3 regions of the Arthrobacter sp. TmtSoilC79 genome follow, and region 1 is predicted to be linked to each of the others. Evidence: riboswitches for the same ligand, from Rfam matches in the RefSeq annotation. Region 1 holds a riboswitch; each other region holds the start of a gene.
What was found. A riboswitch is a leader RNA that binds a small molecule or an ion and turns the genes downstream of it on or off. The one in region 1 is predicted to bind thiamine pyrophosphate.

Region 1 (9,569 bases):
GTTGTTGGTCCTCATTGCCTTGCAGCTGCTGACCGGCTCCACCAGCGGCGAGGAAAATGCGGCCAAATACAAGAATGTGGCCTTCGTGCCGCTGGGCACCCCACTCATGGCCGGTCCCGGCGCGATTGTTGCCGTGATGGTGTTCGTGCAGCAGTCCGGCCAGCTATCTGAGTACCTGGCCGTGGGGCTTGGAATTGCCGTGGTGTTGGCCTCGCTGTACCTGGCCATGCGGTTCGCGGGCGTGGTGCAGCGCGTGCTGGGCGAGAACGGCGTGGAGCTTGTCACCCGGATTGCCGGTTTGCTCCTTTCGGCCATTGCCGTCCAGATGATCGCGGATTCCGTGACAGCTTTCGTGCAAGGCGCAGCCTGACGCGCTGAAACCCCGACTCAGCCTTGCCTAAATCGGCCTCGCCATAAATCGGCCTCGCCATAAATCGGCCTCGCCAAATTGGCTAGAGGCTGCTTGGCTGGACCTCATGGAACACGGCCTTGCTGCCCAGCCGTTTCCGCATGACCTCAATGGCCTGTTCATTCTGGTCCACGCAGACAAAGCTGCGGCCAAGCTTCGCTGCCACCGCTCCCAAGGTCCCTGATCCGGCGAAGAAATCGAGGCACCAGTCACCTTCGCGGCTGGAGGCCGAAACGATCCTGCGGACCAGGCCTTCGGGTTTTTGGGTAGGGTAGCCGGTCTTCTCGCGGCCCGTGGGGGAAACGATGGTGTGCCACCAAACGTCGGTGGGCAGCTTGCCGAGCTCGCGCTTGGCGGGGGTCACCAGGCCGGGGGCCATGTACGGTTCGCGGTCCACTTCGGCGTTGTCGAAGTGGTACTTGGCGGGGTTCTTCACGTACACCAGGATGTTGTCGTGCTTGGTAGGCCAACGGTTCTTGGCCCGGGCGCCGTAGTCGTACGCCCAGATGATCTCGTTCAGGAAGCATTCCCTGCCGAAGATGGCGTCAAGCATCACCTTGGCGTAGTGAACCTCGCGGTAGTCCAGGTGCAGGTACAGGGTGCCGTCGTCGGACAGCAGCCGCCAGGCCTCGACCAGTTTGGGTTCCAGGAAGGACCAGTAGTCGCTGAAGGCGTCATCGTAGCTGTGCAGGGCACCCTTGATGGTGTCGTAGGAGCGGCCCTTGAAGCCCACGCGATCGCCGTCGCCATCAGCGTTGCGCACCATGCGGGTTTCCTGGCGGCGCTGAACCCGGCCCGTGTTGAAGGGCGGGTCCACGTAGATGAGTGTGAAGGCGCCGTCCGGCAGCGTAGGGAGGAACTCCGCGTTGTCCGCGTGCACCACCAAATTGCCGCCGTCCGGCGCCCAAACAGTTTCAGTCATTGAGGTTTTTAGGCCTCGGCGCTGCCGGACTGGGCAGCTGCGGTTTCACCGGAAACCACTTCGCCGTTGCGGCGGCGCGTGCGCGTACGACGCGTCCGGGCAGGCTTTTCTGCCCCGTCGGTCGCAGCTGTGCGGCTTTCCGAGGCGCCGGCTGCGGGGGCTGCTTCAGCGTCGGAGGTACGACGGCGGCGCGTACGGTTGCGTCCGCCCTCACCCTTGGATTCGCTTGAGTCACTGGACTCGCCGGAGACACGGTCGTTGTTCCTGGCTTGCCGTCCACGGCCGCTGTCACGACCGCCGTCGCGCTTGCCGTCACGACCGCCGTCGCGGCCCGAACGACCGGAGCCGGCGTTCTTCTTGCCGGTCTCGCCGAGGTCTTCAAGGACCTCCGCGTCGACGCCGGCGAGGACACGCTTATTGCGCGGCAAACGGCCCTTGGTGCCCTCCGGGATGTCCAGGTCGGAGTAGAGGTGCGGCGAGGAGGAGTAGGTTTCCACCGGCTCGGGAACGCTGAGCCCCAGGGCCTTGTTGATCAGGCCCCAGCGAGGCATGTCATCCCAGTCGACAAACGTCACTGCGGTGCCCTTGTTGCCTGCGCGGCCGGTACGTCCCACACGGTGCAGGTAGATCTTTTCGTCTTCCACGCACTGGTAGTTGATGACGTGCGTGACGTCATCGACATCGATGCCGCGGGCTGCGACGTCTGTGGCCACCAGGACGTCCACCTTGTTGTTGCGGAAAGCGCGGAGGGCTTGCTCGCGGGCACCTTGGCCGAGGTCGCCGTGGATGGCTGCGGCAGCAAAACCGCGGTCAACCAGTTCCTCGGCAACTTTGGCAGCGGTGCGCTTGGTCTTGGTGAAGATGATGGTCCGGCCGCGTCCGCGGGCCTGGAGGATACGGGCTACGACCTCAGTCTTGTCCATGCTGTGTGCACGGTAGATGAGCTGGCGGATGTCCCGTTTGGTGAGGCCCTCGTCGTTGGGATCAGCGGCGCGGATGTGGGTGGGCTGCGTCATGTAGCGGCGAGCCATCGCGATGACCGGGCCGGGCATCGTCGCTGAGAAGAGCAGCGTCTGCCGGACGGCGGGAGTACCGGCAATCAGCGTCTCTACGTCCGGGAGGAAGCCGAGGTCCAGCATTTCGTCGGCCTCGTCAAGAATGACCATCTTGACGTTCTTCAAGCTCAGGTGCTTCTGCTTGTAGAGATCGATCAACCGGCCAGGGGTGCCGACGACGATTTCGACGCCCTTCTGCAGGGCATCGACCTGGGGCTCGTAGGCACGGCCGCCATAGATCGTGGCGATGCGGGCGTTGCGCTTGCGTGAGGCGGTCTGGAGATCGTTGGCTACCTGCACCGCGAGTTCACGCGTGGGCACGATGACCAAGGCCTGGGGTGCACCCGGAACGGCAAGCTTTTCAAAGCCGGCATCGTCGCGGCCGACTACGCGCTGAAGGGCGGGAATGCCGAAGCCCAGCGTCTTGCCGGTACCCGTCTTGGCCTGGCCAATGATGTCGTGGCCGCTCAGGGCCACCGGCAGGGTCATGGCCTGGATGGGGAAGGGGTGGGTAATCCCTGCGTCAGCCAGTGACTCTACAATGTCCGCACGGACGTTGTAGTCCGCGAACGACTTCTCTTCGATCTCGTGGGGCGTCTCATCCGAGGTGATCGTTTCCTCGGGCTCGATGGTTTCAGTTCCGGTGGAGTCCGTCAGGACTTCATGGGTGTGCAATTCACTCACAGGGAGTTTCCTTATTCATTTGGGCATTGGCGCTGCATGCTCAACGGGGGCGGCGGAGCCGTACCGGAGCACGAACGGGCGCGCAAGCAAATCCAGTGGAAGCCGATCGCGGGCTATCTAAGTACTGGCACTGGTGACCAGTTGGTACATCTCAAGATCGCGTAGGGGCGGGCTTGTTGAATTCAAAAAATCTACTGAATCAACGACCGGGCATCCATTACTACAGTTCCAGTCTATCCTCTGGGAGCCATAAAGCCCGGATCGCCCGTCCCAACGCGTTACGGCATCAGTTCGAACCTGATTTCCCGGCTGGCAATATCGGCCTTGACCAAGCGCACGCGAACCTTGGTTCCGGATTCCAGTTCGCCGTCGCAGCGGGCCGTGACGGCGGGTTCTGCGATCTGGACAGTCCCGTAGGGGTCACCGCCGTTGGTTCTGTTGCCGTTACTGCCGTTGGCGTTGTTCCCGTTGGCGGTCTTGGAACCTGAAATCACCACGGCATCGAATTCCTGGCCAACGTGGTTTGCTACCAGTGCCGCTTCCACGGTGTCCAGTGCTGCACGCTCAAGCCGCCCCGCCAGTTGGTCCGAGGATGCCATGATCTCGGGCAAGGAGGGCAAGGCTTCACGGGCCCAACCTGGAATGTCCCTGTTGTTGCTCAGTGCCTCGCAGATCACCAGGACGAATCTGTCGATAAGGCGCCGCAATGGTGCTGTTGTGTGGGCGTAGGGAGCTCCAATGGCCGCCTGGATGACGGTGTCAGGGACTTCGCCGTCGAAAGGCGTGTAACCGGCACCCCTGAACAGCATTCCCGCAGAGTGCAGGATGGCCAGTTGCCGGGGGTCGGACGCATCAAGGGTCCGCAAGTACTCGCCGTAGGTGACGTGGCCGTCCCACGGCTTGCCCAAGGCGGTGGTTTGCCGCTTGAAGTGCTGCAGCGAACGTTCGTCCGGGGCGGGCATGGTGCGAAGGATGCCCACTTTTCCTTCGAGCATCAGTTGGGCGGCGGCCATGCCGGTCATCAAGGAGATCTGGGCGTTCCAGTCCTCCACCGGCAAGGAGGGAGCTGCGACGATCCTGTACCCGCCGCCGTCGGTTGCCTGCACGATTTCCTGTTCCGGCATGTTCAGGCTCGCGCCTCCACGCTGCCTTTCCAGTTCAACCCGTTTCAGTCCCACTTCTTTAAGGAGCTGCAACACAGGCGGGGCCGTGTCGTCGTCGATTTGCTGTTGGGCGCCCTTGTAGCTCAGTTTGGCCCGGCTGCGGACCGCAGCCCGGGACAGGCCAACGGAGACGACTTCGGCCATTGCGTTGAGGTCGAAGTCCCACACGAAGGCACCGCAATCCTGGCCGGCCAGCAGGCTGCCGGCATTTTCGCTGATGACCTCCGGGTGCAGGGGAATGCGGCCGTCGGGCGCATAGAACGTCTGTCCGCGGTGCCGGGTCTCGGCATCAAGTGCCCCGCCTGGAGCCACGAAGGATGGCACGTCGGCAATGGCGTAGAGGACCTTGTAGCCCTCTCCGGCGCGATCGATGAACAAGGCCTGGTCCAGGTCAGTGGAGGTCGCGGGATCGATGGTGACAAACGGAATGTCCCGCAAATCCTGCTCCGGCAACCCATGGGTTTCCACGGCCTGCTGAGCCTCGGCCACTGCCTCCGCCGGGTAGGCAGAAGGGAGTTCCAACTCCGTCCTTAGGGCCGCAAGTGCTTCAGCAAGCTGGTCCGAGGAGTCGTCTACGTTGGGCGCTATCCGATGATGTGACACGAAAATCAGGGTAGCCCGAAACCAGCGGATAGTCTTCGCCGCCGCACGCAAAAGCCCGTTGCTCCGAGGAGGCAACGGGCTTTTGGCACGGCTGTTGGCCTGGTAGGGGGTTAGCCTGCCGGGGTCAGGGTGAAGCTGGCTGCTTTGTCGCCAACGTCATTATTGATGACCACTGTGGTGGGGCCGTTCTTGATGTCGAAGGCAATGACGCCCTGCTGCATGTCTCCGGCGGCGACCTCACCGGACTTCAGGCCACCCAATTCGCTGCCAAGCAGGATCCGGTCGCCCTTCTTGCCATCAGCGTCGAAGGCTTCGAAATTGGTGAACGTGGCGAAGCTTGATCCGGCGGTTGTCTCCCAGGAAACCTCCACCAGGAGGAACCCTCCATTGAGAGGCTTCATAAAAGCCATTTCGGGAATCTCGGTGGTGTATCCGGAGTCAAGGACTGTGACTTTGACGTCGTTGCCCTTGGAGACGGTGATGTCAAAGGAATTTCCGGCAGTGGCAGCGCCTTGGGACGGGACCGGTGCCTCTTGCGAGGCCGATGGGACGGCGGGGAGGGGCGTGGACTGTCCTTGGACGGCGGCAGCCACCAAGGTCAGGGACAACACTGTGGACAGGATTCCAAGAATCAGGCCGGCGAACCAGACGACGAGCGTGATGATCCACGCCTTCTTCTTATTTTCCGGATAGCCCTGCAGCGGGCGGCCTTCCTTATCCCGTGCGTTGCCGGTCAGTGTGATGATGAGGTCCACGATGGACCAGATGCCGAGCCCACCCGCCGTGAGCAGCTTGGCAATGCCGGTGCCGATCTTGCCCAGGTAGAAACGGTCAACACCGAGGCCACCCAGAAGCAAGGACAGGATCCAGGTGACCATGAAGGACTTTGCCGGAGCACCCGTGCCGGGAACACCGTAAGGGTTGGAGGCCGGATCAGGCTGATAAGTGGATTGCGGCCCGCCCTGGTATTGGCCCTGGTATTGGTTGCCGTAAGCACCGGGTGCGGGCGGAACTGGCGGGGCAGCATTCCCGTTCCCTGGCGTGGGAGGGTAGCTCGGATTGCTCATGGATCATCCTTCGGGGGAGTGGGTGCGAGGGGAGGACACGTGGCCTGCGGGCAGGCTGGACAGTCAACTCACTTCGACTCAGCCTAGTAGGACCACCGCGGCCGGCAGCAAATCTTCGCCAAGGGGCTTGTGGACAGCCTTCCGGGACTACCCGCCGCGCAATGGCCGGCTCAGGCGGCGTCCAAGGCCTCCAGCAGCGACTTCGCGGCCGTCGTCGGATCCGTCGCTTCGGTGATGGCGCGGACCACAACGATCCTGGTGGCTCCGGCAGCCACTACCTGTTCGACGTTGCTGAGATCAATCCCTCCGATGGCAAACCAGGGCAGGTTCACGGCGCCGCCTGTGGTCTCCCCGGCCCGTTTGCCTGCTTCTGCGGCATATGTGACCAAGTCCAATCCCACAGCTGCGCGGCCCGGTTTGGTAGGTGTTGCCCAGAGGGGACCAACACAGAAATAGTCCAGGCCACCCTGGCCCGGCGAGGCTGCGATTGCCGCGTTCACTTGCTCGGGAGAGTGGGTGGACAGGCCGATCGTGACCGGCTGCGGCAGCAATGTCCTGGCCACTCCCAACGGCAGGTCCTTTTGCCCGATATGGAACACGGGAGCCCCGGAAACACTGGCAACATCGGCACGGTCGTTGACGGCCCAGAGCCGTCCGTGGCGTTCGGCAACTCCGCGCAGGACGGCAAGGAGCTCCAACTCTTCGGCAGCTTCCAGGGTTTTGTCGCGCAGCTGGATGATGTCCACCCCACCGGCAAAAGCGGCGTCCACAAAGTCTTCAAAATCGCCTTGCCGTCTCCGGGCATCAGTGCACAGGTACAGGCGGGCGGTGGCGAGGGCGTCAGTCGGGGTCATGGAAACCAGCGTAGTTCCTCTAAACTGGGCACGTACTGCGGGAGCCGCGACGTTCGTTATATGACCGTCCGGCTGAGAGGGCTTCAGCGCCGACCGCTTGACCTGATCCGGCTAGTACCGGCGTAGGGAAGGAAACGAATGGCAGATTCCGGCCATCCCCAACTCCAGGCAGACGTGGCCGTCATCGGCGCAGGCGTGATCGGACTCGGCATTGCCCACCAAGCACGCCGGCTGGGCCGCTCAGTGGTGGTCATCGATCCCGCGCCCGCTACGGGAGCCACGTATGCTGCCGCTGGAATGTTGGCACCGGTAAGCGAGTTGCACTACCAGGAGGAAGACCTTCTGGACCTGATGCTCGAATCGTCCCGCCTGTGGCCCTCCTTTGCCGCAAGCCTGGGTCACGGAGGACGGGACACCGGATACCGCACGACGCCGACGCTGGCCGTAGGTGCCGATGCCGCGGACCGGAAGGCGCTGGCAGATCTGCGTACGGTCCAGCTTGCTGCCGGTCTTGGGGTTGAGCCCCTGACCTTGCGTGAGGCCCGCGAACGCGAGCCACTCCTGAGCCCGCAAATTTCCTGTGCCTTCGACATTCCCGCAGATCACCAGGTGGATCCCCGAAAGCTGGCCTCATGCCTCATCGCAGGGTTGGCAGACCACGCAGCCGGCGACTCCACCTGGGTCCAGGGCGCCGGGAACGGGTTTGCCGTTGCGGCCAAGGCGACACGATTGCTCTGGCAATCCGGTCGTGTCACGGGAGCCGAACTTGAGTCCGGGGCCACAGTCCTGGCCAAAGAAACCGTAGTGGCCAACGGACTGGGGTCATCTGAGCTTGAGGGCCTTCCGGACGGGCTGACCCTCCCTGTGCGGCCGGTATACGGCGACATCCTCAGGCTCCGGGTGCCCGGACACCTGCGCCCCCTGCTCAGTTCCACTGTCCGGGGGATGGTCCGCGGAGTACCCGTTTACATCGTGCCCCGCGACGACGGCACCGTGGTCATCGGTGCTACCCAGCGGGAGGACGGGCTCTCAGCATCCTCCAATGCCGTCTCCGCAGGTGGCGTCTACCAGTTGCTGCGGGACGCCCAGGTGCTGGTTCCCGCAGTGGCCGAACTCGAACTGCTCGAAGCAACAGCCCGGGCCCGCCCCGGAACGCCGGACAACGCCCCGTTGCTGGGTCGCGCGGCCGGCCCCACCGGGGACGTTGAAGGTCTGGTGGTCGCTACGGGCTTCTTCCGGCACGGTGTCCTCCTGACACCGGTAGCCGCAAAAATCGTGGGCGGGTTGTTCAACGGTTCATCAGACCCCAGGTGGGACCCCTTCCGCCCCGACCGTTTCAGTGCAACCCGGGGTCACTTGTGGCCCTTTGAAGCCTCCGCAGTGGGCCATAAGTGACACTGCGTTGCCTCAATCCCGAGAACAAGGAAGCAGCATGAACATCAAACTCAACGGTTCCGATCACGCCGTGCCGGAGGACGCGTCCGTCAGCACCTTGGTCACCGCTGTCACCGGCCGCGCCCTGGACCACAGCGGACAGGCGGCCGACGGCGGCAAGCTGGGTATCGCCGTCGCCCGCAATTCCGAGGTGGTACCGCGCAGTCAATGGGCCGCGACGGCGCTCGCCGACGGAGACGAACTCGAACTTGTAACAGCAGTCCAAGGAGGCTGAACCATGACTACGACAAATACTGAGGTCCGTACCGACGCCCTGGTGATCGACGGCGTCGGGTTCGGCTCCCGCCTGATCATGGGTACCGGGGGTGCCCCGAGCCTGGACGGCCTTGGTGCCGCGCTGCTCGCATCCGGAACCGAGCTCACCACCGTGGCCATGCGCCGCTACTCCCCGGCGGAAACGGGATCGCTCTTCCAGCTCCTGGTGGACCACGGGATCCGTGTCCTGCCCAACACCGCCGGCTGCTTCACGGCCAAAGACGCGGTGATGACTGCTGAATTGGCGCGTGAGGCGCTGGAGACTGACTGGGTGAAGCTGGAGGTCATCGCTGACGAGCACACGCTTCTCCCCGATGCCGTGGAACTGGTCGAGGCAACGGAACAACTGGTCAACCGGGGATTCAAAGTCTTCGCCTACACCAACGACGACCCCGTCCTGGCCTTGCGCCTCGAAAATCTGGGAGCTGCCGCTGTGATGCCCCTGGGCTCGCCCATCGGAACCGGACTGGGCATCCTGAACCCGCACAACATTGAACTCATCGTCTCCCGGGCCTCGGTCCCAGTGGTGCTCGACGCAGGAATTGGGACGGCCTCCGATGCTGCCCTTGCCATGGAGCTGGGGTGCGACGCCGTGCTGCTGGCCACCGCGGTCACCCGGGCGCAGAACCCGGTGCAGATGGGCGAGGCCTTCAAACATGCTGTGATCGCGGGCCGGCTGGCCAGGCTGGCGGGCAGGATTCCCCGGCGTGAGCACGCTTTGGCGTCCTCGGCCATGGAGGGCCGGGCGGAGTTCCTCTAACAGTGACCGGTTAAGCAACAGTGACCGGTTAAACAACAGTGACCGGCGCCCCAGGGCGTCGGTCACTGTTGTTTGTTCTTGCGGCTGCTAGAGCCTGAGCGCCTTGGTCAGGGCAGCGGTATCGTGCTGCGTGCGGACCCGGCCCAGGTAGACCACAACGCCTGCAGCTGCGGCTGTTCCCAGAACGATGGGCAGCACCCACGGAATCCAGGTGGCCCCGGGCTGATAGCCCAGTCCGGCGCTGATGAACGCAATCCAGCTCAAGGTGCCCACAGTCGCCGAAACTCCGGCGGGCAGAGCGACACCGTATTTGCCGTGCCTTTTGTCGTTGGCCCACACGAT
Region 2 (9,569 bases), 440 kb from region 1:
TGCGGTTGCCGTTGACCGAGAACCAGGTCCCCACGTCCTCCCCCGCCAAGGCGGCTGCGGCATTGGCGGTGGACGTTACCAGGGCATGGATGCCGGAGCCGGCCGCGATCGAGGCCGCCTCAACCTTGGTCATCATTCCACCGGTTCCGACGCCGGCCTTGCCGGCCTTGCCGATGGTCACATCGGCGAGGTCCTGGGGACCTTGGACCAGCGGAATACGCTTGGCACCCTGGGACGGCGGACCGTCGTAGAGGGCGTCGACGTCGGACAGCAGCACCAAGGCATCGGCGCGGACCAGGTGTGCCACCAGGGCGGCCAGGCGATCGTTGTCGCCGAACCGGATCTCGTGGGTAGCCACAGTGTCGTTTTCGTTAACCACCGGCACTACGCCGAGGTTCAGCAGCCGGTCCAGGGCCCTGAAGGCGTTGGTGTGCTGGGTGCGGCGCATCAGGTCGTCCGCGGTCAACAACACTTGGCTGACCGTCACGCCATGGGCACTGAAGGCCTGCGTGTAGCGGGCCATCAGCAGTCCTTGGCCCACACTGGCAGCAGCTTGCTGCGTTGCCAGGTCCTTTGGCCGTTTGGCCAACCCCAAGGGAGCAAGGCCAGCGGCGATTGCCCCGGAGGAAACCAGGATAATTTCGGTGCCGGCATTGCGCTTCTCTGCCAAGGCATCCACCAGGCCTGCCAGGGATTTTTCCGAAATACCGCCCTTGATGCTCGTCAGGGAAGAGGAACCGACCTTGACTACAATTCGCTTGGCGGTGGCGAGGGCCTGGCGTTCAAGGCCCTCGGCCGTGCCAGGAGCGTCGATGGTCCTAGTCGTCATCACCGGAGTCCAGTGTGCTCTCCCTCACAGTCTGGGCGCGGCGGCCACTGACGGATTCGGTCCAGATGCCTGCCTTGCGCTCGGCTTCAAGTTCTGCACGCGCGGCTGCTTTTGCTTCGCGGCGCTCGATCTGCTCATCACGCTTCTGCGAACGCGTGGGGCGATCGCCAATGTCGGCAACGCGGATGTCGGTACCACGGGGGGTGGCCAGGAGTTCGGCACCGGCCATCATGGTGGGCTCCCAGTCGAACACGACGCCGTCGTCCTCACCGATGACCACGGTATCGCCCGGCTTGGCGCCAACTTTGAAGAGCTCCGTTTCAACACCCAGCTTGGCCAGTCGGTCTGCAAGGTAGCCGATGGCCTCTTCGTTGGTGAAGTCGGTCTGCTTGACCCACCGCACGGGCTTTTCGCCCAGGACGCGGAACAGCGGCTCGAGGTTCTTTTCCTCGCGGCGGATCTTGAAGCCGGATTCGTTGACTGCGCGCGGCCTGAGGACGGGCGGGGCCACCTTGGGAGGTGCGACTGCCACAGCATCCCGGGCAGCCTTGACGATCTCGGCCATCGCAAATCCGAGCTGGCGCAGGCCCTCATGGCTGGTAGCTGAGACTTCGAAGACACGGTAGCCGCGTGCTTCCAGGTCCGGACGGACGAACTCGGCCATATCCTTGCCATCAGGAAGGTCAACCTTATTGAGGACCACAAGCTTGGGGCGCTCGTTGAGCGGTACGACTTCGCCGTCAACTCCCGCGTAGCTCATGTCAACCGCGTACTTCTCCAATTCCGCCTCGATAATGGCGAGGTCGGACAAAGGATCGCGGTCCGATTCAAGGGTTCCGCAGTCCAGAACGTGCACCAGTGCGGCGCAGCGCTCAACGTGGCGGAGGAAGTTGTGGCCAAGGCCCTTGCCTTCGCTGGCGCCCTCAATCAACCCGGGGACATCGGCGATAGTGAAGCGGATATCTCCGGCCTGGACCACACCAAGGTTGGGAATGAGGGTGGTGAAGGGGTAATCGGCGATCTTCGGCCGGGCGGCAGACATGGCAGCGATGAGGCTGGACTTGCCGGCGGAGGGGAAGCCGACCAGCGCGATATCGGCGATGGACTTCAATTCCAGGACGATATCGCTGGATTCGCCTTCGATACCGAGCAGCGCAAACCCGGGAGCCCTGCGCTTCTGGGACGAAAGGGAGGCATTGCCAAGACCGCCTTGGCCGCCTGCAGCAGCAATGAATTCAGTACCCTCGCCCACGAGGTCAGCCAGGACTTCCCCGTCCTTGGTCTTGACCACGGTGCCATCAGGAACCGGAAGGATCAGGGTCTCGCCGTTCTTGCCGCCGCGCCAGTCACCCATGCCCGGGCCACCATTGGTGGCGTGGCGGTGGGGTGCGTGGTGGTAGTCAAGCAGGGTGGTGGTCTGGGCGGATACCCGGAGGATGACATCGCCGCCGTTGCCGCCGTTGCCGCCATCAGGGCCACCGAGGGGCTTGAACTTCTCCCGCTTGACAGAGACACAGCCGTGGCCGCCGGTTCCGCCGGATACGTGCAGTACTACCCGGTCTACAAAGCTAGCCACGTGGATCTCCTCATTTGCTGTCCTACAGCGTTTGTTGCTGTTGCCAGCGTTGTTGCAAAAACCAGCGCGCCCAAAGCGCCCTAGTCGATTGTAATGCGGTTAAAAGAACGGTGGAGCGGGCCGTTTGGCCCGCTCCACCGGTTCAGAACTTGTTGTTACTCTGCAGCTGCAGCAGCAACGATGTTCACTACGCGACGGCCGCGGCGAGTACCAAACTCAACCGCACCGGCCTGCAGGGCGAACAGGGTGTCGTCGCCACCGCGGCCAACGCCTGCACCGGGGTGGAAGTGGGTGCCACGCTGGCGAACGATGATTTCGCCTGCGGAAACTACCTGACCACCGAAGCGCTTGACGCCCAGGTACTGTGCGTTGGAGTCACGACCGTTGCGAGTGGAACTCGCGCCTTTTTTGTGTGCCATGTGAAATGCCTGCCTCTAAATTTCTGGGGAAACTGAAAAACCTGAACAGCGGGTAACGAAAGTTACGCGATGCTGGTGATCTTGATCTTGGTCAGTTCCTGACGGTGACCCTGACGCTTCCGGTAGCCGGTCTTGTTCTTGAACTTCTGGATGACGATCTTCGGACCACGAAGGTCTTCGAGGATCTCAGCCGTAACCTTGACGTTGGCCAGTTCCGCAGCTGCGGAGGTGACCTTGTCGCCGTCAACCAGGAGCAAGGCGGGCAGCTCAAGCGTGCTGCCGGCTCCACCGGGGACGCGGTTAAGCGTTACGTAGTCTCCAACGGAAACTTTTTCTTGGCGGCCGCCTGCGCGGACAATCGCGTACACCACTTGGGTACTCACTTCTCTCGACGTTTATAACTAAATTTGCGTGCGGAACCTTGAACCGGAATCAGGCTTGGTTCGCGCTGTGCCTCAACGCCGTGGACTTCTGATCGAAGTCCGCGAGTCATCCCATGAACAATTCCAAGGGGCATAACCCAAGTGTTGGCGTAAGCACCGAAGATCAAGATTACGCTAGTTTGACCTTCAGCTGCAAATGAGGCCGGGTCCGGAGGCTACCACGTGACTTGCGTCACCAGATGAAACGGACTCTCCCGGCACCGTGCCCATACAGCCTACAGGGTTTGAGGCCGATTAGCGCGATTGGGTCCGCGACGCGCTGTGGGCGAGTTGCGGATCCAGTCCAAAAGCCCTCTCCCACAGCCCTCAGGCAAAAACTCCCGGGGCATCGAAGAACGCCGTCTCGTAGCGGCAGGACAAGGCAAAAGCCTCCACCATGGCCGCCCGCTCCCCCTCCGACGCTGCAGCTGCAGCCGCGTCAGTGAAGTTGATCGCATTCCTGGTGGCTGCGGCAAAGTCCTCGTCGGCATAGGTCCGGAGCCAGTCCGCATAGGGGTGCCCTGCCGGGGACCCTGCCTCTACAAAAGCCGCATTGAGCTGCTGGCCAACCTCCGCGTACAGCCAATAGCAGGGCAGGATGGCTGCGAGAACCAGGGGGTAGCTGCCGCTGGCCGAGGCCGCCAGCAGATGATCCACGTAGGACTTGGTGACCGGCCCGGTCCCCGAGGATGCCTCGCGGGTGCTTAGCCAGTTCCTGTGCAGTTCCGATTCCACCTCAAGGCATTGCTGCGAGGCTTTCGCCCAGAACAGTTGCTCTTCTTCGCTGGGGGCCAGAGCGCCTGCACGCGCCAGCACCCTGGAGTACCCGTTGAGGTAGATGGCGTCCTGGGCGAGGTAGTAGTTGAACGCAGCTTCCGGGAGTTTGCCCGATTTCAGGCCCTCAATGAACCCGAGCTTGTAGATTGCCTCCAGCTCCACAGTGGCTTCCTTCCAGAGCGTCGCGGCAAAATCCCCACGCCTCAGGACCCTCTGGTGATGAAAATGGTGGACCGGACCGTTTCCGAGCCCCACCTCGAGGCTGTCAGCCTTGAGCAAGGCCCCAAGCAACCACGGTTTGACCTCGCGCAAGGACACTTCCCAGTCGCCGGTACGGGCCTGGACAGTGGCCAGCGCCGAGGACAACGAGCATCCTGTGCCATGGCTGTTCTGTGTATCCACCCGGGGGCCGGCTACCTCAATGACGTCCTGGCTCAGGAGTCCGCTGGTGTTCACCAGCGCGTCCGGGCATTCGGACCCCGCCAGGTGCCCGCCCTTCACCAGGACTGTATTGCCGCACTCAGCGGCGAGTCGTTTTCCCTGATCCAATGCCGAAGCCCAGTCGGCCGCCTCAGCCTCCCCCAACAGCATGGCAAGTTCGGGCAGGTTGGGCGTGATGAGGTCAGCCAAGGGAAGCAGGGCACGCAAAGCCGACTCGGCCGATCCCTGCAGGAGCCTGTCACCACTGGTAGCCACCATCACCGGGTCAAGGACCACGACGGCGGGGCGCACCTCCTCGAGCCAGCGGCGGACCTCATCGATGACCGCTGCGTCACCGAGCATCCCGATTTTGACGGCATCGATGGCGATGTCCGTGCTGATGGCCTCCAACTGCAGCCGCAGGAATTCCACCGGGGGTACATGGACCGCGCTGACTCCTTTGGTGTTCTGCGCCGTCAACGCGGTCAATGCCGCCATGCCATAGCCGCCGTGGGCTGCAATGCTCTTCAGATCAGCCTGGATACCGGCACCACCGGAGGGGTCCGAGCCCGCGATGCTCAGCACCCGGGGGGTTTCCCGTCCGGAAGCGGCCAGAGGGTACACAGGAGAGTACGACGATAACGTCATGGGGACATCCCTTCGCCGGTGCTAACCGGACAGGTTCAACGGGTCTGGATCTCAGCCTGGCCCAATGCCCGGCACCCCGTGTCAGTCCACCAGCGTAGCCGGGATGCACAGCGGCCGGGGAACTTCGCCACGCTGAAGACCGGATATGAACGCTGGGGCGGACGGCAAAGGGCCCCGCAGTACCCGTCGGCGACGGTCTACTGCAGGGCCCTTTGTTGTCGAAATACTAGAGCTCGGAGGCCGGTACGCCCACCCCGAGGATGATGGGCTCCGCGGACGCGGCCTTCGTGGCTGGCTCTGAAGGTGCTTTGGCCTCGTGCGACGTTCCACCGGCAGCTGCAGTAGCCTCGTGGTGCTCGACGCTGGTTTCGTTGGCCGCGCCCTGCGCCCGGCTGGCGCTGCGGTTGCGACGCCCACGGCGGGTGCCCGACGTCGACGCAGCATCATGGCCTGCATCCGCAGGCCTGGCTACGGCGACCGCGGGTGCGGCAGCTGCCTTGGGAGGGAGTACTTCTTCCGGCTTTTCGGCAGGAGCCGCGCCAAGGTGTGAGAAGGCCTCTGCAAGGAGGTCCAGGCTCATGGCCGGCTTGGCTGCCGGCGGTTCCTCGTGGTGTTCACCGATCGGCAGCGCTACTTCTTCGCCACCGAAACGCAGGACCGGAGTGGACCGTGCTTCACGGACAGCTGCTTCCCGCTCTGATTCACGTGAGGCCGGCTCTCCAGCCTCGCTCCGGGCTGCCTGCCCGGCGCTTGCCTGCTGCTGACCGGTTGCCCGTGCCTGCTCCTCCGCGCGGTGAACTTCGTCGTCGTGCAGGTGGGCTGCGTGCGCGGCGGCAGCGATGGTGGCCAGTGCCGCCCGGGTGGCCTCAGCTTTGGCCTGCTTGGCCGGGTCCTGCGGCTCGGTCGAAACAGGAGCTGCAGCCGGAGCGGGCGGTGCGGTGTGGACCGGCGCGGGGGCCTCGGCGACGGGTTGTCCGCCACCCTTGCCGCGGCGACGCTTGCGCTCCGTCCGTGCTGCGGGTTGCTGGGCCTCGGTGTGGGGACGGTGCTGCTCAGCGGCCACAACGTTGGCGCGGCGGTGCTCAACGGGTTCGTCGTGGGTGACGACGCCGCGGCCGGCGCAATGCTCGCACTGCTCACCAAAGACCTCCAGGAGGCCAGTGCCCATGCGCTTGCGGGTCATCTGGACCAAGCCCAAGGACGTCACCTCGGCTACTTGGTGCTTGGTGCGGTCGCGGCCCAGGCACTCAACCATGCGGCGGAGGACGAGGTCGCGGTTGGACTCAAGGACCATGTCGATGAAGTCGATGACGATGATGCCGCCAATGTCACGGAGGCGAAGCTGGCGGACAACTTCCTCAGCGGCTTCGAGGTTGTTCTTGGTGACCGTTTCCTCGAGGTTGCCGCCACTGCCGGTGAATTTACCGGTGTTGACGTCTACCACTGTCATGGCTTCGGTGCGGTCGATGACCAGCGAACCGCCCGAGGGGAGGAACACCTTGCGTTCCAGTGCCTTGTGGATCTGCTCGTCGATACGCCAGGCAGCAAAGATGTCCTGGTCCTTGGTCCACTTCTCAAGGCGGCCCACCAGGTCAGGGGCAACGTAGGTAACGTATGCCTCAATGGTGTCCCAGGCGTCGTCGCCGGAAACGATCAGTTTGGAGAAGTCCTCATTGAAGACATCACGTACCACCTTGATGGTCAGGTCCGGCTCGCCGTAAAGCAATTCCGGAGCCAGGACCTTGGTGGACGAGGCCTGTCCCTCAATGCCTTCCCACTGTGCGCGCAGACGGTTGATGTCGTGCGTCAGTTCCTCTTCGGATGCGCCCTCGGCAGCCGTGCGGACAATGACGCCGGCGTTTTCCGGCAGGCGGTCCTTCAGGATGCGCTTGAGGCGGTTGCGTTCGACGTCGGGCAGTTTGCGCGAGATGCCGGTCATGGATCCACCGGGAACATACACAAGATACCGGCCGGGCAGGGAGATCTGGCTGGTCAGCCGGGCACCCTTGTGGCCAACGGGGTCCTTGGTGACCTGGACCAGGACCGAGTCGCCGGACTTCAGGGCATTTTCGATCCGGCGGGGCTGTCCCTCAAGGTTCACAGCATCCCAGTTCACTTCACCGGCGTACAGGACCGCATTGCGGCCGCGTCCGATATCCACGAAGGCAGCTTCCATGGACGGCAGGACGTTCTGGACCTTGCCCAGGTAAACGTTGCCGATCAAGGAGTCCTGCTGGGTCTTCGAGACGAAGTGCTCAGCAAGAACCCCGTCTTCCAGGACGCCGATCTGAATTCTGTCGTCGCGCTGGCGGACAATCATCTGGCGGTCCACTGATTCGCGGCGGGCCAGGAACTCGGCCTCGGTGATCACCTGGCGGCGGCGTCCGGTCTCACGCGACTCACGACGACGCTGCTTCTTCGCTTCAAGCCTGGTGGAGCCCTTGACACTGGCAACACGGTTCGATGGCGCAGTCTCCGTGATGGGCCGCGGGGCACGGACGCGCGTCACTGTGTTGGGCGGGTCGTCATCCGTTCCACCGGTCAGTTCAAGGTCCTGGTCACCACGGCGGCGGCGGCGGCGACGACGGGAAGTGACACCTTCGTCCGAGGTTTCAGCAACCGGAGCTTCTTCGTCCTCGGACTCGGCACCCTCTTCGGTCTCGTTTTCCTCGCGCTCGGTTCCGCGCCGGCCACGGCGCCCACGGCTCCGGCGGCGACGACGACTGCCGGCATCCTCCAGCTCATCCTCTGCGCCGGATCCGGCTTCTTCCTCCGGCTCTTCTTCCTTCTCCTCCACCGCTGCAACGCGGGGAACAGTGGTGAGATCCGGGGCCTGGAAAATCATTGACGTGATGGAAACAGGCTCCAGGAAGAGCGAGGACGAACCTGCAGCGGCAGCTTCCTCCGGGGTTTCCTCAAGGGGAGCCGTCCCAGGGGTTGCTGCGGTCCCGGCTGCTTCAGCGGCAGGCGTGGCTGGCTGGGAGCCGGCGTCCGGCGTCGTGGGTTCAACGGCGGTTTCCGCCGCGGCCTCCACAACGGTTGGTGCTTCCCCAACCACCGGCGCTTCTGCCTCGGCCTTGGGTTTGGCAGTACGACGACGGCGGACCGGCTTTTCGGGGGCGGGTTCGGCAACGGCTTCGGGCGGGTTCCCTGCAGCGGCTTCCGGCGCGGCAGCAACTTCCTCGCCCAAGCCCGGCAGTGGCTCGGCAGGTTCGGCCTTCTTACGTGAGCGGGTACGCCGAACGGGCGCAGCGGGAGCTTCGGCGGCTTCCGGTGCTGTGGCGGCTTCGCCGGCTTCAACCACAGGTGCTTCGGCGGCCTGCGCTTCTACCCCGGCTGCGACTTTGGGCGCAGCCTTGCGCCGGGTCCGGGTGGCTTTCTTTGGCGCTTCCGCAGTTTCCGCGGGAGCTGCCTCGTCATTAACGGCTACAACTTGGTCATTATCCATATGTGGCAACACTCCTGCCCCAGCGACACCGCCACATCCGGTGCCCAGTGGGGCAAATATTGTCAAAACCCGCAGGCGTTGACAGAAGTCGGTAGTATGCCTTCCGGTTCGCACCATCATTGGGGTGCGGCAGCCCTGGAAGGCCGGCGCCAATGTTCTGAAACCCGTTGTTCTGCTGCCACAACCAGGTGCCGTCCATTGTCATGGCGGGCCTTCCAAGGATCACTGGATCCAGGCATGCCCAGCTCATACTGGCGGTCTTGGGAACAAAGTCACCGGACCGGATTCCGAATGTGGATCGGGTTCCGGCCATGCTCATTGTCTCACACCCGTTCACCTTCCCACGGTAGGGCGCTGTGTCGTGCGGTTCAACGGAGCCGCCGCAGCCGGAAGCTGGGGGTACTGCCAGCCTCCGGAGTTACAATCCTCCCAAGAGCCCATACCGGCAAGGCCGGACCAAACGTTGAAAAGGACCAGATCCGCGATGCCGAGCACAGCCAGGGGAAACCTGGCACACCAGTCCACCAACTCCGCGGATGATTTGTCCACGCCGGCAGGGCCGCAGCAGTCCCCGATCCCCCGGACTGCCCGGGATAAGCCTTTTGCCCTGCTGCTTCTCATTACCGGAGTGATCGGGTGGCTGGCCTCGGGAGCCTTGGTTCTGGAGAAACTCGAGGTCCTCAAGGACCCCAACCACGTCACGGTGTGCGACGTGAACCCGTGGGTTTCCTGCGGCGCCGTCATGCAGACACCGCAAAGTTCGGTGTTCGGATTCCCCAACATGTTCATCGGCATTGTCGCCTTTGCCGTCATCATCACCACGGCAATGGGCATTCTGGCGGGCGCGAAGTTCTCACGGGGTTACTGGTTGGGCCTCCAGGCTGGAGTTACCCTCGGCTTTGCCTTCGTTGTTTGGCTGTGGTCACAGGCCCTTTATGCCATCCACGTACTCTGCCCGTTCTGCATGGTGGTGTGGGCGGCCATGATTCCGTTGTTTGTCTGGGTGACCATTCGTAACATCACCCATGGA
Region 3 (9,569 bases), 360 kb from region 1:
ATGGCCGAAACAGCACGGCATGGCCCTGGCTTATGACGCGCTTTTCCTGCGCCGGCACGGCTTTGACGCCGTAGCCGAGCCCGTGGAATCGAGCGTTGCCGCGGACGTGGCCATTGTCATCAACGCCCTTGCGGATTCGAGGGGCGGCCATGTGGTGGCGCACGAGCAAGGTGCCATCTCTGCCATGTTGGCTGCGATCGAACGTCCGGACCTGGTGCATTCGCTGGCCTTGGTGGAGCCTGCTTGCCTTTCCCTGACGGCCGAGCTTCCAGCCACAGCTTCCCACCGTGCCCTCATGGAACCGCTGTTCGATGTGCGGGACCAGCTCAACGACGCCGATTACCAGCGTGAGTATTACCGCCGGGCGTTCTCTGCCGAAACCGGGGGATTGGATTCTCCCGAAGCACGGCGTTCGGCCCGCAGGCTCAGGCTCCAGGCTCCGCCGTGGGATGCGCCACTGCACATTGTGCCCGGTGTTCCCACCCTGGTTCTCACGGGTGGATGGGAGCCTCTTTATGAGGAAATTGCCGGTTATCTCCAGGAAACCGGCGCCCTCCGCCGCGTCGCAGCGGGAGGACACCGGCCCCAGGACTCAGTGGACGGAGATCACATCATCCGTTCCTTTGTTGCCGACGTCGGACGAGCCCTGTCAATCCAGGCTTCCTGAGCCGGCCTTGACGGTGGCCTTGCTTCCCGGCACCTGAGGTTCCGGCAAATAGACCTTTCCGCCCGAGGCCAGGAATTCCTCGCTCTTGCCGCGCATCCCGCTGTACATTTCGGCGATCGCTTCCTGGGCCTTGGCCGATCCGTATTCGTCGCGAATGTCCTGGCTGATGCGCATGGAGCAGAACTTGGGGCCGCACATGGAGCAGAAATGGGCTGTCTTGGCCGGTTCTGCCGGCAGCGTTTCGTCGTGGAAGGCTTCAGCCGTTACGGGGTCCAGCGAAAGGGCGAACTGGTCGCGCCAACGGAACTCGAACCGTGCCTTTGACAGGGCATCGTCGCGCTCATGGGCGCCGGGGTGTCCCTTCGCGAGGTCCGCGGCATGGGCTGCGATCTTGTAGGTGATGACTCCCGTTTTCACATCGTCCTTGTTTGGAAGGCCCAAATGTTCCTTGGGAGTGACGTAGCAGAGCATGGCGGTGCCGTATCGGGCGATCTCGGTGGCTCCGATGGCCGAGGTGATGTGGTCATAGCCAGGAGCGACATCGGTGACCAGGGGCCCCAGCGTGTAGAACGGGGCACCTTTGCACAGTTCCTGCTGCCGTTCCACGTTCTCCCTGACCAAGTGGAACGGCACGTGTCCCGGTCCTTCCACCATGACCTGGACATCGAACTCCCATGCGCGCTGCGTGAGTTCGGCCAGGGTGTCCAGCTCGGCAAACTGGGCGGCGTCGTTGGCGTCGGCGGTTGCGCCCGGGCGCAGGCCGTCGCCCAGGGAGAAGGCGACGTCGTATCGGGCGAAGATTTCGCAGAGCTCGTCAAAATGCCTGTAGAGGAAGTTTTCCTGATGGTGCGCCAGGCACCAGCCAGCCATGATGGAGCCGCCGCGTGAGACGATCCCCGTAACCCGGTTGGCCGTCAGCGGGACGTAGCGCAACAGCACCCCGGCGTGGATGGTCATGTAGTCCACGCCCTGCTCGCATTGTTCTATGACGGTGTCACGGAAGATCTCCCACGTCAGCTTGTTGGCTTCGCCATTGACCTTCTCCAGTGCCTGGTAAATAGGGACGGTTCCGATCGGAACAGGGGAGTTGCGGATGATCCATTCACGGGTGGTGTGGATGTCATCGCCGGTGGAGAGGTCCATGACGGTATCGGCGCCCCATTGAGTGGCCCACTGCAGCTTGTCCACTTCCTCGGCAATGGAGCTTGTCACGGCAGAGTTGCCGATGTTGGCGTTGATCTTCACAAGGAAGGCTTTGCCGATGATCATCGGCTCGGACTCGGGATGGTTGATGTTGCTGGGAATGATTGCCCGGCCCGCTGCGACCTCGCTGCGGACCAGCTCAACGTCGCAGTTCTCCCGCAACGCGACGAACTGCATCTCCGGCGTCACCATTCCCTGCCTGGCATAGTGCATCTGTGTCACGGTTTTACCCTCGACGGCGCGTCGCGGCTCGGGTTTGGCACCCTTCCATTCCGCTGTTGCTTCCCCGCGACGAACCGCAGACCTGCCGTCGTCGAGCAGGTTGCGTTGCCGTCCGCGATAGGCCTCGGTGTCGCCTCGGCGTTCGATCCAGGCTGCCCGGAATGGTTCCAGCCCCATCACCGGATCGCTGCCCGGTCCCGCCGTGCGGTACACCTGGAACGGCTCGTTGGCATCGCCGTTGGGAGAGGGTTCCAGGGCGATTTCCGTCACGGGAACCCGGATTCCATTCTCCGGGTCCTCACGGTAGGCAAGGGAGTGGGATTTCAATGATTGGGTCACGGATTCCGGCGTGATTGCTCCGGTGCTGGATGGAATATCGTCCGTGCTGGACGGGTTTTGGGCAGGGCTGTGCTGTGTACTGGTGGTGCTCAATGGACTGCTCACTTCCTTCGCCGGCATTACCCGGACAGGTTCAACGGTCGCAGACTGCCTCAGTCCGATCTCAGCCCCTGCAAGGGCTCCCGTGTGGTCGTAGACGAAGCTACCACAGCTCCCAACGGGCCCGCAGTCACATGAGCATCCCAGCTCCGAAGGCGCTGCTGCGGACTAGGCTTTTCCCATGGCCACCATCGAATTTTCCGGACCCGTGCTCGTCTCAAGCAGCGAGGAACGCCACGGAATGTGGTCCGTGGACGGCACTTTGACCTTTGTGCGCCCTGCGAAGGCGCCGGACCGCGTCCTGGATGGCTGGGTCCTGCCCGGCTTTGTTGACGCCCACTGCCATATCGGTTTGGGCGCGGGCGGCGCCGTTGACGAGCAGGCCACTCTTGCCCAGGCCCAAGCTGACCTCGACGCCGGGACGCTGCTGATCAGGGACGCCGGATCACCCAGTGACACCCGCTGGGTCCAGCAGCGTGCGGACTTGCCCCGCCTTATCCGGGCCGGCCGCCACATTGCCCGTAGCCGGCGTTATCTCCGGGGCCTGGGTCATGAAATTGATCCCGGTGACCTCGTGGAGACTGTTCGGAAGGAAGCCCGCGACGGCGATGGCTGGGTGAAACTGGTAGGGGACTGGATCGATCGCGGCGTGGGAGATCTTGCTGCTTCATTCCCTGCCGGAGTAGTCAGGGATGCGATCTCCGCCGCCCACGATGAGGGTGCCAGGGTGACGGCCCACTGCTTTGCCGAGGACACGATCGATGACATGTTGGACGCCAACATCGATTGCATCGAGCACGCAACGGGCCTGCTTCCGCGGCACCTTCCCCGTTTGGTGGAGCAGTCGGTGCCGATCGTTCCCACCCTGGTCAACATCGCCACGTTTCCCGACATCGCCGCACAGGCTGCGCCGAAGTTTCCCCACTATGCAGACCACATGGTCCGTCTGTGGGAGCGGCGGCGCGAGCGGGTGCTTGAAGCCTTTGAGTCCGGAGTGGAAATTTACGCGGGCACAGACGCCGGCAGCGTGATCAAGCACGGCAGGATCGCCGATGAGATGAAAGAGCTGCACGACGCCGGCCTGCCGCCGGAGGCGGTGCTGGACGCTGCAGCGTGGCGTGCCCGGGCGTGGCTGGGAGAGGACGGTATCAGCGAAGGGGCCAGTGCCGACGTCGTGCTGTGTTCGGAGGATCCGAGGCAGGACCTGCAGGCCGTAGCCAACCTCTCGCACATCGTCCTTCGCGGTTCTGTAGTCCGTTAGGAATAAATTGAAGCTTCAAGTAATTTAGTCTATGTAAGGTGTCGACGAGCGGCGCCGCGAACCAGGGAGCTTTACATTGACCACACCACTGAGCCAGGATCTTCTGCCGGCCGAACTCACCATGGGCACCGTGATGCTCAAGGTAGGTGACATGAAGGTCATGAGTGACTACTACCAGCGGGCCCTCGGCCTGGAAATCGTGGCCGAGCAGGACGGCGGGCTCTACCTCGGGCGCGTCGGAAAGCCTGTGGTGCACCTTGCGCCGGCGTCGGGCCTCCGGATTCCAGGCCGCGGGGAAGCCGGTCTTTTCCACACGGCCATTCTGTTCCAGGACCAGCCGTCCCTGGCGGCAACGATTGCAACCGCCGCCGAATATGAGCCCCGCGCCTTTGCCGGCAGCGCCGACCACTTGGTCAGCGAAGCGTTCTACTTCACCGATCCCGAGGGCAACGGCATTGAGCTTTACTACGACAAGCCCCGCGAATCCTGGCAGTGGGATGGCAAGAACGTGGTGATGGACAACGTGGCCCTGCCGCCGCAGAGGTTCCTGCAACAGCACCTCAACGAAGCTGCAGTCACCGGCCAACACCAGGCGGCGGCGGGAATCGGACACGTCCACTTGCAGGTGGGCGACGTCGGCACTGCACGGAAGTTCTACGTGGAGACCCTCGGGTTTGAGCAGACCGCAGGTTGGCATGGGCAGGCGCTGTTCGTCTCCGCCGGTGGCTACCACCACCACATGGCGATGAATGTCTGGAACAGCCGTGGCGCCGGACCCCGGAAGGACACGCTCGGCCTCGGTGAAGTACTCATAGAGGTTCCTGGCGCAGACGACATCGCTTCCCTTGCGGATCGACTCAAAACCGCCGGGGTACAGAACCATCACACCGGCGCCGAGCTTCGCTTCGAAGATCCTTGGCGGAACAAGCTGCGGGTAGCGGTCCGCTAAGCTGCGGCGCGCGTGCTGCACTAGGCTTGACGGTGATGGCGCGGAACCGTTCGGGTTGCGTGCCGCCGCCCCGTCAGCACGAAGGAATGAGAGTACTTTCCATGGGCTTTGCCGAAATCTTTGTAGCCACCCACGATGAAGCACTCAAGAGGGCAGCCGCCCTGGACAAGGGCGCGGATGTCACCGGCCCTGCCGTAAGGATCGAGGGCATTACCGACTTCGAAGTGGAGCAGTTGGGAGACCTCGCCGGCCAGGCAGTCCACGCAGCCGGTGCCGACTACGAACTCGCGCTGGTTGACGTCACCAGCGATGCCCTCCTGGGCGTTCCTGAGGCCATGGTGACGGCGCTGGCCGAACTGCTCACCTATGAGAGCGAAGGCGACGCAAACGTCCTCGACGACGTTGCTGCCGCCTGGGCCGCCCAGGACGATATGCCTTTCGACGCCGCCCAGTCCCGCCAGTACGTCCAGCAGTTGGCTGCCTTGGCAACCGACGTTGAAAAGGTGGAGCGTTCCGGGCTCTACGTCTGGTCCGAATAGCCGCGGGCGCGGGTCCGGGCGTGCCCTTGCTTGCACTGCAGGTGGGCAACAACACACCGGCCCGCGGGGCGTAAGTCGTATTTGCTCCGGGCATCTGGCACAATAGACAGGTACTCGATCGGTGCGGCCCCTCTCTCCGTGCTCGTATCTTGTCCTTCGAACCGTCCAGTATGGCCCGCCCCACGGGTGCAGAACGTCGGGTTCACCTCGTTTCAGAAACAGGAGTGACCACAAAAGTGGCCGTAAAGATTCGCCTTAAGCGCTTCGGTAAGATGCGCGCACCGTACTACCGCATTGTCGTCATGGATGCCCGCGCCAAGCGCGATGGCCGTGCCATTGAAGAAATCGGCAAGTACCACCCCACCGAAGAGCCGTCGTACATCGAGGTCGCTTCCGAGCGCGCCCAGTACTGGCTTTCCGTTGGCGCCCAGCCGACCGAGCAGGTTGCCGCGATCCTCAAGATCACCGGTGACTGGCAGAAGTTCAAGGGCCTCCCGGGCCAGGAAGGCACCCTGAAGACCAAAGCTCCGAAGGAAGCCTTCGTAGCACCGGAGAAGGGTTCCGTCATCATTCCGGAAGCCATCACCAAGAAGGCCAAGAAGGACGAAGCGGAAGCTCCGGCCGAGGCTGAAGCAGAGACCACCGAGGCTGAGTAAGTTGCTGGCAGAAGCGCTCGAGCACTTGGTCCGTGGGATCGTTGACAGCCCTGAGGATGTCAAGGTCAGTGCCAAGAACAACCGCCGCGGGGAATCCCTTGAGGTGCGTGTTCACCAGGAGGACCTCGGACGGGTGATCGGCCGCCAAGGACGGACCGCACGTGCATTGCGCACTGTGGTTGCGGCCTTGGCTGGTGGCGAGCAGGTCAGGGTCGACGTCGTCGACACCGACCGTCGCCGGTAACGCGCTCAGCACTGCTTGTCTTAAGTCCGGCCCCTTCACCGAATATGGTGGAGGGGCCGGATTGCTTTATCCACCATTTCACAACCGTGGCTGCCCGGCGGCGCGGGCACAACAAGAATTCAGAGGAACCCATGCAGCTCCAGGTGGCACGGATCGGCAAACCCCACGGTATCCGCGGCGAGGTGACCGTACAGGTACTTACCGACACACCGGCCGAGCGCTTCGTACCAGGAACCGAGTTCATCGTGGAGCCTGCCTCGGCGGGCCCCTTGACCATCCGCAGTGCCCGGTGGAACAAGGACATCCTGCTGTTGGGTTTCGATGAGATTGCGGACCGCAACGCGGCCGAAGTCATCCGTGGTGCCAAGCTCTTCATCGAAACCGAAGAACTTGAGGATGAAGACGACGACGAAGGCTGGTACGAGCACGAACTCGTTGGCCTCGATGCACGGGTCGGTTCACAGGTAGTCGGCAAGGTCGCCGCCCTGAACACCATGCCGGTCCAGGACCTGTTGATGGTCAAGACGGACGATGGCAAGGAAATACTGGTCCCCTTCGTCGAGGAAATCGTGCCGGAGGTCAACGTTGAGGACGGCTACATCCTGATCACTCCGCCTGACGGGCTCTTTGAAGTCAATGATGACAACGCCGGAGAGCCCGCGGACGGCGCAGGGGATGAATCCTGAATGAGGATTGATGTTGTCAGCATCTTCCCGGAATACCTCGCTCCGCTGGAGCTCTCCCTCATAGGGAAGGCCCGCCAGGACGGTCTGCTCGAGCTCAACGTCCATGATTTGCGCGCCTTCACCACCGACAAGCATCGGACTGTGGATGACACGCCCTATGGCGGCGGAGCCGGAATGGTGATGAAGCCTGAGCCGTGGGCCCAGGCCCTTGAATCGGTGGCAGGGGCCAGTGAAGGCTCCAAGCCGGTTTTGATTGTTCCCTCGCCGGCGGGGGAGAGGTTCAACCAGGCGCTGGCTTATGAGCTGGCCGAGGAAGAGCAACTCGTCTTCGCCTGCGGGCGCTATGAAGGAATCGACGAGCGGGTCATCGACTGGGCGCAGGACCACTTCACTGTCAGGCCGGTCAGCCTGGGCGACTACGTGCTCAACGGTGGTGAAGTGGCCGTGCTGGCCATGGTCGAGGCCATCGGCCGGCTCCTGCCCGGAGTGGTGGGCAACCCGGAATCCCTGGTTGAGGAGTCCCATTCCGATGGCTTGTTGGAGTACCCCGTCTATACCAAGCCTTCGGCGTGGCGTGACCATGACGTCCCTGCCATCCTGCTCAGCGGCAACCACGGAAAGATCGCCCAGTGGCGGCGCCACGAGCAATTCCGGCGGACCGCAGAGCGCCGCCCGGACCTTTTGGAAGAGTTCGACGCCGGTGCGTTGAGCCGCGCTGACCGCAACGCCCTCGCTGAGCTTGGGTACGACGTCATCGAGGGCCGCCTGCGTCCCCGGCCCGGTGGCGACGCCACAAACTGAGGTCCGCTGCCGCCGTCGAACGTTCAACAGTCCCGGCAGTTGGCCCGACGGCAGCGCATATGGCAGAATTAACCCTTGTGTCTACTGGGCTGACACCTGCCACAGGGGGAGTTCAGCCAACAGTCGGACAACCCGGCGGCGCCAATCAGTGGCGGAGCCGGACACTAAGAAACTTCGGCGGAGATTTCCGGTTGCCTTTTGTGCCCCGGGCTTGTCCGCCGTAACCCAAAGTGAATGACCTGTGGCGTTCACCAGGAGTGGATTAATGCATATCCTCGATAGCGTAGATGCAGCCTCGCTGCGTAACGATGTTCCCGAGTTCCGCGCGGGTGACACCCTCAAGGTTCACGTCAACATCATCGAAGGCAAGAACTCCCGTGTCCAGGTATTCCAGGGCTTCGTCCTGGGCCGCCAGGGTGACGGCGTTCGCGAAACCTTCACCGTGCGCAAGGTTTCCTTCGGTGTCGGCGTAGAGCGTACCTTCCCGGTACACTCCCCGATCATCGACAAGATCGAGGTCGTCACCAAGGGTGACGTCCGCCGCGCCAAGCTTTACTACATGCGCGCACTGCGCGGTAAGGCTGCGAAGATCAAGGAAAAGCGCGACTTCGCCAAGTAAGTCCTGCGACTTACCAACGGGTCCAGGATTCGTGCCCGGTAGTTCCGGAGCAATCCGCAACGCAACAGGGATACGAGTCATGGACACAACAGAACGCCAGCCCCGGAAACAGGGCTGGCGTTTTGTTTTCCTGGCACTGGTCCTGGCCATAGCCATCAGTGGACTGGTCCGGTCGCTGTGGCTTGACGTCTACTACATTCCGTCCGAATCCATGGAACCCCTCCTCGGGACGGGGGACCGGATTTTGGTGTCCCGGACAGCTTTTACATCCGAACCCATCCGCCGCGGTGACATCGTGGTCTTCGACGGCCGCGGCTCGTTCGCTCCGCTGAGCAGTGGACAAGGCCCGTTCGTTGACGCCGTTTCTGCCGCGAGCCAATGGTTCGGGTTGACCGGCAGCGACACCACGTACGTCAAGCGGGTCATCGGAGTTGCAGGAGACCATGTCCAGTGCTGCGATTCAGGCGGCCTCCTCACAGTCAATGGCCAGCCGCTTGAGGAACCCTATGTTTATCCCGGGGATGAAGCCAGTAAGCAGAAATTCGATGTCGTGGTGCCTCAGGGCCGCCTCTGGCTCATGGGTGACCACCGCTCACGTTCTGCCGACTCCCGTGGGCTGCTGGGCGCACCGGGCGGCGGTATGGTTCCTGTGGAACGAGTGATTGGCCGACCGGTCCAGATCATCTGGCCACTTGATAGATTTGCAGAAATGCCTCGCTCTCCGCAGGCCGAAATATCGAAGAACGGACAGTAGATGCCGGACAAAGCTCCAGAGAATCCCGAGCGGTACGACGACGACGCCCGGGCCTCGGACGGAACGGCAAGTACCGCCGGAGTGGCTGGTTCCCGCCTGCCCGATGACGGTTCCAGTGCGAACGCCGAGCCTCCAGTTGCCGCAGCCGGCAGCAACGACGGCAAAGGCGACACCCCCGGTGGCGCCCACGCGCTGGAGAAGCCCCGCAAAAATCCTGTACTTGTGTGGGTCAAGGAGATCGTCACAGTGGTGGCCATCGCGCTGGTGCTGTCCTTCCTCCTGAAGACGTTCCTTTTCCGGGCGTTCTACATTCCGTCGGAATCCATGGAAAGCACCCTGGATGTCAACGACCGCATCTTCATCAACCTCCTGGTTCCTGAGCCCTTCGCACTGCAACACGGCGACGTCGTGGTGTTCAAGGACTCCCAGAACTGGCTGACGCCGGTTGCCAAAGAGCCTGCCGGCCCCATGGACTGGGTAGGGGATGCCTTGGAGTTCGTGGGTTTGGCGGCCGACAACACCGATCAGCA

Region 2: it holds a riboswitch for thiamine pyrophosphate, as region 1 does, so the genes downstream of both, thiD (bifunctional hydroxymethylpyrimidine kinase/phosphomethylpyrimidine kinase) here and thiO (glycine oxidase ThiO) in region 1, are expected to answer to the same signal.
Region 3: it holds a riboswitch for thiamine pyrophosphate, as region 1 does, so the genes downstream of both, thiC (phosphomethylpyrimidine synthase ThiC) here and thiO (glycine oxidase ThiO) in region 1, are expected to answer to the same signal.

Annotation. Positions count from the first base shown of each region.
Region 1 covers NZ_AP046051.1:1,581,087-1,590,655, forward strand. Annotated here, with positions in the region: gene AC6JA3_RS07390 (MarC family protein) at 1-370, shown strand, start outside; gene AC6JA3_RS07395 (DNA-methyltransferase) at 453-1,331, opposite strand; gene AC6JA3_RS07400 (DEAD/DEAH box helicase) at 1,340-3,070, opposite strand; gene AC6JA3_RS07405 (RNB domain-containing ribonuclease) at 3,349-4,836, opposite strand; gene AC6JA3_RS07410 (TM2 domain-containing protein) at 4,947-5,903, opposite strand; gene thiE (thiamine phosphate synthase) at 6,074-6,757, opposite strand; TPP riboswitch at 6,785-6,903, shown strand; gene thiO (glycine oxidase ThiO) at 6,896-8,152, shown strand; gene thiS (sulfur carrier protein ThiS) at 8,190-8,426, shown strand; gene AC6JA3_RS07430 (thiazole synthase) at 8,430-9,227, shown strand; gene AC6JA3_RS07435 (hypothetical protein) at 9,315-9,569, opposite strand, start outside.
Region 2 covers NZ_AP046051.1:2,019,306-2,028,874, reverse strand. Annotated here, with positions in the region: gene proB (glutamate 5-kinase) at 1-829, opposite strand, end outside; gene obgE (GTPase ObgE) at 819-2,405, opposite strand; gene rpmA (50S ribosomal protein L27) at 2,561-2,824, opposite strand; gene rplU (50S ribosomal protein L21) at 2,887-3,195, opposite strand; gene thiD (bifunctional hydroxymethylpyrimidine kinase/phosphomethylpyrimidine kinase) at 3,574-5,091, opposite strand; TPP riboswitch at 5,082-5,180, opposite strand; gene AC6JA3_RS09395 (Rne/Rng family ribonuclease) at 5,318-8,539, opposite strand; gene AC6JA3_RS09390 (vitamin K epoxide reductase family protein) at 9,024-9,569, shown strand, end outside.
Region 3 covers NZ_AP046051.1:1,936,473-1,946,041, forward strand. Annotated here, with positions in the region: gene AC6JA3_RS08950 (alpha/beta fold hydrolase) at 1-667, shown strand, start outside; gene thiC (phosphomethylpyrimidine synthase ThiC) at 650-2,524, opposite strand; TPP riboswitch at 2,520-2,627, opposite strand; gene AC6JA3_RS08960 (amidohydrolase family protein) at 2,712-3,791, shown strand; gene AC6JA3_RS08965 (VOC family protein) at 3,913-4,740, shown strand; gene AC6JA3_RS08970 (hypothetical protein) at 4,842-5,279, shown strand; gene rpsP (30S ribosomal protein S16) at 5,516-5,935, shown strand; gene AC6JA3_RS08980 (RNA-binding protein) at 5,937-6,179, shown strand; gene rimM (ribosome maturation factor RimM) at 6,311-6,865, shown strand; gene trmD (tRNA (guanosine(37)-N1)-methyltransferase TrmD) at 6,866-7,666, shown strand; gene rplS (50S ribosomal protein L19) at 7,932-8,285, shown strand; gene lepB (signal peptidase I) at 8,365-9,039, shown strand; gene lepB (signal peptidase I) at 9,040-9,569, shown strand, end outside.